One region of the Bacillus sp. AC266 genome, then DNA from elsewhere that is predicted to be linked to it. Evidence: riboswitches for the same ligand, from Rfam matches in the RefSeq annotation. Region 1 holds a riboswitch; the other holds the start of a gene.
What was found. A riboswitch is a leader RNA that binds a small molecule or an ion and turns the genes downstream of it on or off. The one in region 1 is predicted to bind cyclic di-AMP.
Positions count from the first base shown of each region.

Region 2: it holds a riboswitch for cyclic di-AMP, as region 1 does, so the genes downstream of both, AC0IXC_RS21970 (hypothetical protein) here and AC0IXC_RS13690 (APC family permease) in region 1, are expected to answer to the same signal.

Region 1 is NZ_CEEDEC010000003.1:98,698-102,131, forward strand. It holds gene AC0IXC_RS13690 (APC family permease) at 1-1,265, opposite strand, end outside; cyclic di-AMP (ydaO/yuaA leader) riboswitch at 1,410-1,556, opposite strand; gene AC0IXC_RS13695 (hypothetical protein) at 1,696-1,824, shown strand; gene panE (2-dehydropantoate 2-reductase) at 1,887-2,819, opposite strand; gene AC0IXC_RS13705 (hypothetical protein) at 2,995-3,434, shown strand, end outside.
Region 2 is NZ_CEEDEC010000005.1:385,590-389,023, forward strand. It holds gene kdpA (potassium-transporting ATPase subunit KdpA) at 1-559, opposite strand, end outside; gene kdpF (K(+)-transporting ATPase subunit F) at 579-659, opposite strand; gene AC0IXC_RS21960 (SipW-dependent-type signal peptide-containing protein) at 656-760, opposite strand; cyclic di-AMP (ydaO/yuaA leader) riboswitch at 855-1,000, opposite strand; gene AC0IXC_RS21965 (hypothetical protein) at 1,263-1,493, opposite strand; gene AC0IXC_RS21970 (hypothetical protein) at 1,510-1,896, opposite strand; cyclic di-AMP (ydaO/yuaA leader) riboswitch at 1,990-2,137, opposite strand; gene thiD (bifunctional hydroxymethylpyrimidine kinase/phosphomethylpyrimidine kinase) at 2,223-3,035, opposite strand; gene AC0IXC_RS21980 (thiazole biosynthesis adenylyltransferase ThiF) at 3,051-3,434, opposite strand, start outside.

The sequences.
Region 1 (3,434 bases):
CTCATAACGATAAAACTAATGACTGCACCAATTAAATTGACCGTTAATCTTAAAGCCCATCCTTCAGGCTTTTCACGAAGCCATTTTAGTACCATTCCAGTTTGAGAAAGTGTAAACGGAATAAATACCCCTACTGCATATAGCGGAATCAAGTGTTCTGTTTTTCCCTGAAAAGCTACAATTAAAATAATCGAAGAAATCCCAAGTATAATAATACCGTTTGAATAACCTAGGCGGTCTCCTCTAATCGTAAACATTCTCGGTATAAATTTATCTTTTGCAAGGTTAACTGCTAATAGCGGAAATGCAGAATAACCTGTGTTAGCCGCAAGAATTAATATTAAAGCTGTTGTACCTTGTATGAAATAGTACATGAAATTACGTCCAAAAGTTTGTTCAGCAATTTGTGAAACGACTGTTACTTCCTTACTTGGGTTAATTCCGTAATAATAAGCTAAAAAGACAATTCCAGAAAATAAAACTGCAAGTAATGCACCCATTGCAAGCAATGTTTTTGCTGCATTGTTAGGTGCAGGATCTTTAAAGTTTGGAATTGCGTTAGATATCGCCTCAACACCCGTTAAAGCAGAGCTTCCTGAAGCAAATGCTCGTAACAGTAAGAACAAACTAATTCCCGCAACTGGTGTTCCAATTGGCGAATGCAGCGTGGGTGAAACGTGACCAGTCAAAATATTATATATTCCTACACCAATTAATATAAATAATGCTACAACGAATAAATAAACCGGATATGCTAAAACGGAAGCTGATTCCGTTACGCCTCTTAAATTTAAGATGGTAATCAATATGACAAATATAATCGCAATGATTACATTATGTGCATGTAAGCTAGGGAAAGCTGATGTGAGCGCATCTGTACCTGCAGATACACTTACTGCAACCGTTAAAATATAATCGACTAATAAAGATCCTCCAGCTATTAATCCCGGATTCATCCCTAAATTTTCTTTTGATACTACGTATGCACCCCCACCATGAGGATAAGCAAAAATAATTTGTCGATAAGATAAAATAAGAGCTGTCAATAATACTAATACCCCAATTGCAATCGGAATGGAATACCAATAAGCTACCGCTCCAAGACCTGCTAAAGCAATTAATATTTGCTCTGGTCCGTATGCAACCGATGACAATGCGTCAGAAGATAAAATTGCTAGCGCCTTCGTTTTATTAAGCTTTTGCTCTCCTAACTCTGTTGATTTTAACGGCCTTCCAATTAAAAACCTTTTGATAGATGAAACCAACGCTGTCCACTCTCCAATAATTTTGCACGAATTTTTCTGCTAATTACAGCGGATAAACTATTTCTTCAGAAAACAAAAAATGTCTACAAGCCATAATGAAATAGACTTGTAGACATTATTTTTTTTGTCGCACAAGCTCCACCTTCCTTCTCAATATAACGCTTACGAGGTTAGCTGTCGGATTCGGGCCTATGAGTAGCCCTACCTTTTTCAAGGATTCACCCCATTGGATTAAGTACTAATCCATAAGAACGGGTCCCCCGCACCATGCGGCTTCAGCGATTTAGAAAATTGAAACTGTGGATTATAATACTCCTTTATTTTCAAAAAGTAAACAAAAATTTTAAAAAAGAAAAAAATTAAAATGATTGCGCATAATCCACCGAAAAATATACATAATGAATACTAAAAATCCACAAAGGAGACCCGTATGTCTAAAGAAAAGAAGCCACTTTTTTCCGATTCATATTTAGATGCAGTAGCAAATGAAATTAATCAGCTATATGGTAAACGTGAAAGAGAACGAAATACGACAGATAAACCGAAAAGAAACGAATAAATTGTCAAAAAGAAATAAAAAAAGGATAGCAACATTTATATTTTGCTATCCTTTACTCTTTTTCATACCATTTCTTTAGTAAAAATCATTTTTTCATATACCTTTAAATTTTGATACACAACACTTAATAAAGGCACATCTATAGACATTTCCTCTGCTAATTTCAATAAGTATCCTTGTAAATGCTTCCCTTCAATGAGCGAACCTTTTTCCATATCCCGTTGCATCGATGACTTCATATCATACGAAATTTTATCAATTGTTTTCATATGTTCCTGGGCAATGTTTTCCTTTACCGGAGCTCCTAATGCCCTCATGATTTGCACAGATTCTTCAAATAAGTTTTGGATAAAATCGCGTCCACCTTCGCTTTCGCGAATCGGTCCTATTGGTGCACGCATTAATGTTGTCACACCTGACATTACAGTAATAAATAAATATTTATGCCACATATCTTGCGTAATATTTTCACTTAAAACAAAACTAGATTTCGTACCCGCAAATGCTTTGGAAATATGATTGATTCTCTCTGAATCTTGAGACTTAATTTCTCCAAATACAAGTCTGTTGGCAGCACTCGTTTGTACAATTTCTCCCTGATCGTTTAATGTCGTCTCTATAAAGCATAGACCGCCAATTACTTTTTCTTCACCGAATTCCTTTTGTAATAGTGATAAATGAGCGATACCATTTAACAATGGGATTATTACAGTATTTTTACCTACAAACGGCTTTAAATCTATGGTCGCCTCGTGTAAATGATACGCTTTTGTTGAAAATAAAATCACATCAAATGGAGTCGTTCTATCTTCTTTCGTTACCAATTTCGGTTGAAATGAAAAATCTCCATTAACACTACGAATAACAAGGCCTTTTTCTTCTAATTGCTGTTTTCTTTTGCTGCGAACGAGAAATGTAACATCTTCTCCCTTTTCTACTAATCGGCCACCGAAAAATCCGCCAACGCCCCCAGCTCCTAATACTAAAATACGCATACAACATCCCCCTTTTTCTAACACAATTATACTAATTTTAGTATACATAACATTATACATGTCCCTTGTTAAATAAGCTGAATTTTCATTCTTAATCTAATGAACAAGAGAGGTTATTTTCAAGAAAAATTGGGCATGTTGTTTCTATAGCTTATACGGAAAGGAAACAATGTAAATGGAGGCAATACAAACAATCGAGGAAAAAGATGTAACAACAGCTATATTTCAATTTATATTCCCGTTTTCGTTTAAAACTGGATATGAACAAAATATGTTCCCTTTCTTACAAAAAAATGATTTTCGACCTTTTCGACTCGATCATCTTGAAGATGAAAATACATATTACGGGAAATTTCAAGTTTCACATCAAAATATGGAAGCATACTATCTTTCCTTTACAAATAAAATTCTCTTTCCTCATTCAGAACATCAAAAAGGATTACAGCGCTATTCTAAAGACCTTAATTTAAATGGACATTTAACAACTAACCTTATTTCCGTTCCATTCAAGATACATTCTATTGATGTAACACTTTGTCCTTATGAGCTTGGGTTCTTAACAATTCGGACAGAAATAAAAACCGCTCCTAACATGACATTATCAGAAGCAATTGA
Region 2 (3,434 bases), on a different contig from region 1:
CGACAAAGATTAGCGCTGCAACAAACGCAATAGGAAGAAATACTCTCGTTAAAGCTCTCGTAAAATCAACGAAAAAGTTACCAAGTTCTTTTCCAGCGAGTCCTCTTATAAATGCCATAACGAGCGCTAACGTCGTTGCTGGTGCTGCAAACATTAAAAATGTAATCCCGATTAATTGTGATAAATAAGACAAACCATTTTCACCGCTATAATGCTGTAAATTTGTATCAGCCATAAAACTAATTGCTGTATTAAAAGCAAGCGTAGGCTCCATTCCCTCGATATGCGCTGGATTTAGCGGCAGCACACCTTGTAATCTGAAAATGAAATATACAACAACAATCATAAATCCGTTTAGTAAAACGAGTGATAATGCGTACTGTTTCCACGTTTGATTGTATTCTTTTACACCCGTAATTTTAAAAATAAGTTTTTCAAAAGGCCCGAATACTTTATCTAGCGTTTTGCTACCTTGAAAAGCTTTTTCTAAATAAATCCCCGTTGGCTTTGCTACTAGAATAAACAAGAGCATTGTAATAACGACTGCAACCCAAATCATAATGAATGATTCCCCCTAATTAAAACTTTTCTGGATTTAATAATGCGTACACTAAGTACACCGTAATCGCTGCAACAATAACCGATAAGACAATCATCATGATTGCTTCCCTTCTTTCACAACTTTATCTGACCAACTTGCAAGACTTGCCATCGATGCGACTAACCCAACAAAAATACCGATCATTACAACATCTAACATAACTACCCCTCGCTTTTGTTAAAATTTACCATCTAGTTATCAAAAAAAGAACACTAAGCTCTACTTAGTGTTCGAAACGAACAACACAAAGTAAACCTCCTCTCTAAACGCTTACGAGGTTAGCTGTCGGATTCGGGCCTAAAGAGTAGCCCTACTTTCAAAATTGAAAGATTCACCCCAAGTGACAATGCACAAAATTGGTTCCCCCGCTCCATTTCTGGAACTCAGCGATTTTAGGTTTTTTTTGGAAATTTTATGAATGATTTATGAGAGTAAATATACTCCTCTAAATTTAACTTGTAAAGGGGTAAATTACTGAAAATAAGAAAATATCCATCTATTTAAGCGTTTACATTAGTTGTTATTAATATTTTTTCATCTGTTTTCTCGTCTTTCCTTTCTTTTTCACAGAAATGATCTTTTAAATACGAAATAAAAAGAGCGAATTACATGAAGTGCATAGCTTGTTGCACTCAGCATTCGCTCTTTTTTCATTCAACCTTTATTCTCCACGCAAAAAAGCACGCAAATTTCTCCCTCGAATATAAACTTGTGATAATTCCGCATGTAACTGCTCATATTCGGTAATATCCGCCTCTAAATACAAAACATCTTTTGATGGTAATATAATATATGGACCTGGAAAAAGAGGATCGAGCACTACCAATTCGTGAACTCTCTCTACCGATATCGCCCAACGATTCGCTATATCTCCTAGTAACAACACTTTCATCTTCATTTCCCCCGCCCTATTCAAAAAATAAAAAAGAAATATTATCACGGTTCGTAAACACTACAAATTTAGCTCCAATTGTTTCATAGAGCCTGGCCGGATAGCGTTTATTCTTTGTAACAACAGTAATAGGCGCTTGAAAAGAAAAACGAATGTGTTCTGTGAAGAAACTAACTATCGGAAGCTCATCCCCTAGTAAAATCACCTTCTTAATACGTGTGCAAATACTAGTAAAATCCTTCTCCTTATTACAGCTATAAGCTGATTCAAACCCATACTCTCTAACTTCATCCGCTATCTCTTCATTGGCTGTAAAAATAATTAACTCATGCTGAAATGCTACTAGCTCTCTTAAACTCTTTACCTTGTTTTTTTCTCCAACACAAATAAGTGTTAGTTCCATGTACCTCATCCTCCTTAGCATAAAAGAACTCAAACATAGATTGATATTCTCCTATACTAATCAGACCGATGAAGTGATGTATCCATCATGGCACCGTCCTCTCTCAAGACGCTTACGAAGTTAGCTGTCGGATTCGGACTTTGAGAGTAGCCCTACTTTCAACATTGAAAGATTCACCCCTAGTGACGACGCACAAATTGGTTCCTCCGCTCCATACATTTGGACTCAGCGTATTACAAAAAATGTATTCTGGCTGATATATTACTCCTGTATTTTGAAAAAGTAAACACAAAAAAAGCCAGTTAACAAACTGGCTTCTCGTATCTTTATACATGCGTCTTATTCAATTTATATGCAAAATGATTCGTCGGCCCATGACCACTTCCAATATTCAATGGCTCTTCAATTGCTATACTAATAAATCGTTTTGCTTCTTGAACTGCCTCTTCCATCAAGTAGCCTTTCGCAAGTCCTGCTGTAACCGCTGAAGCAAATGTACACCCACTTCCGTGCGTTTGCTTCGAAGGAATTCGTTCACTTCTAAATTCAATAAACTGCTCACCATCAAAGAGTAAATCAATTACTTCATTACCTTGATATTCTGCATGTCCGCCCTTCATAAGCACATATTTAGCTCCTAATTCATGCAATACTTTTGCAGCTTCCTTACTATCTTCTATATTTTGAATCTCCATTCCAGTTAACACTTCTGCTTCCGGAACATTCGGTGTGACAACCGTTGCTACTGGCAATAAATATTCTTTTAATGCTTGTACTGCTTCTTGTTGTAATAATGACGCACCACCTTTAGCAATCATAACAGGATCTAGCACAATATTATTCCAGCCAAATTTCTTAATATGCTCTGCCACAATTTGAATAATTTCACTACTAAATAACATTCCCAGTTTTACAGCATCTGGCGTTAAATCCGTGCCAATTGAATGCAGCTGTTCCGTAATTCCTTCTAAAGAAACAGGATACACCCCTTGAACGCCAAGCGTATTTTGAGCAGTAATTGCTGTAATAGCCGTCATTCCATACACACCAAGCTCTTGGAATGTTTTTAAATCCGCCTGAATCCCAGCGCCGCCTCCGCTATCAGACCCTGCAATCGTTAAAGCTTTATTCACTTTCATTCCACTCATCCTTTTCTACCCAAAATAGCGATGATAAATTGTTTTCGCTTCGCTTATATCTTTCGTTCCATGTACAAGGACACGGCCATCTTTAAAAGCAACTAATCTCTTTTCTTCAACCGAAAATGATAATAAATATGGATTTACATTTAAATCAGTCACACGATCATTCAACAATCTTTTATATTGTTCAAAATCCATTTCCTCTTTATAAGGTGGTCTAATTTGAACTGTATTTCTCCCGCATAACACTGCTGTTTTTGAAGTGTTTTCCTTATTTAAATACGGATATAGTGCTTGCTCACCACACGATAGACAATTATGTTTACGAAGCTTTTGCACATTCATACATGAATACTCATTTTTCCATACATCAAATGACACAAGCCCATCTCGAAG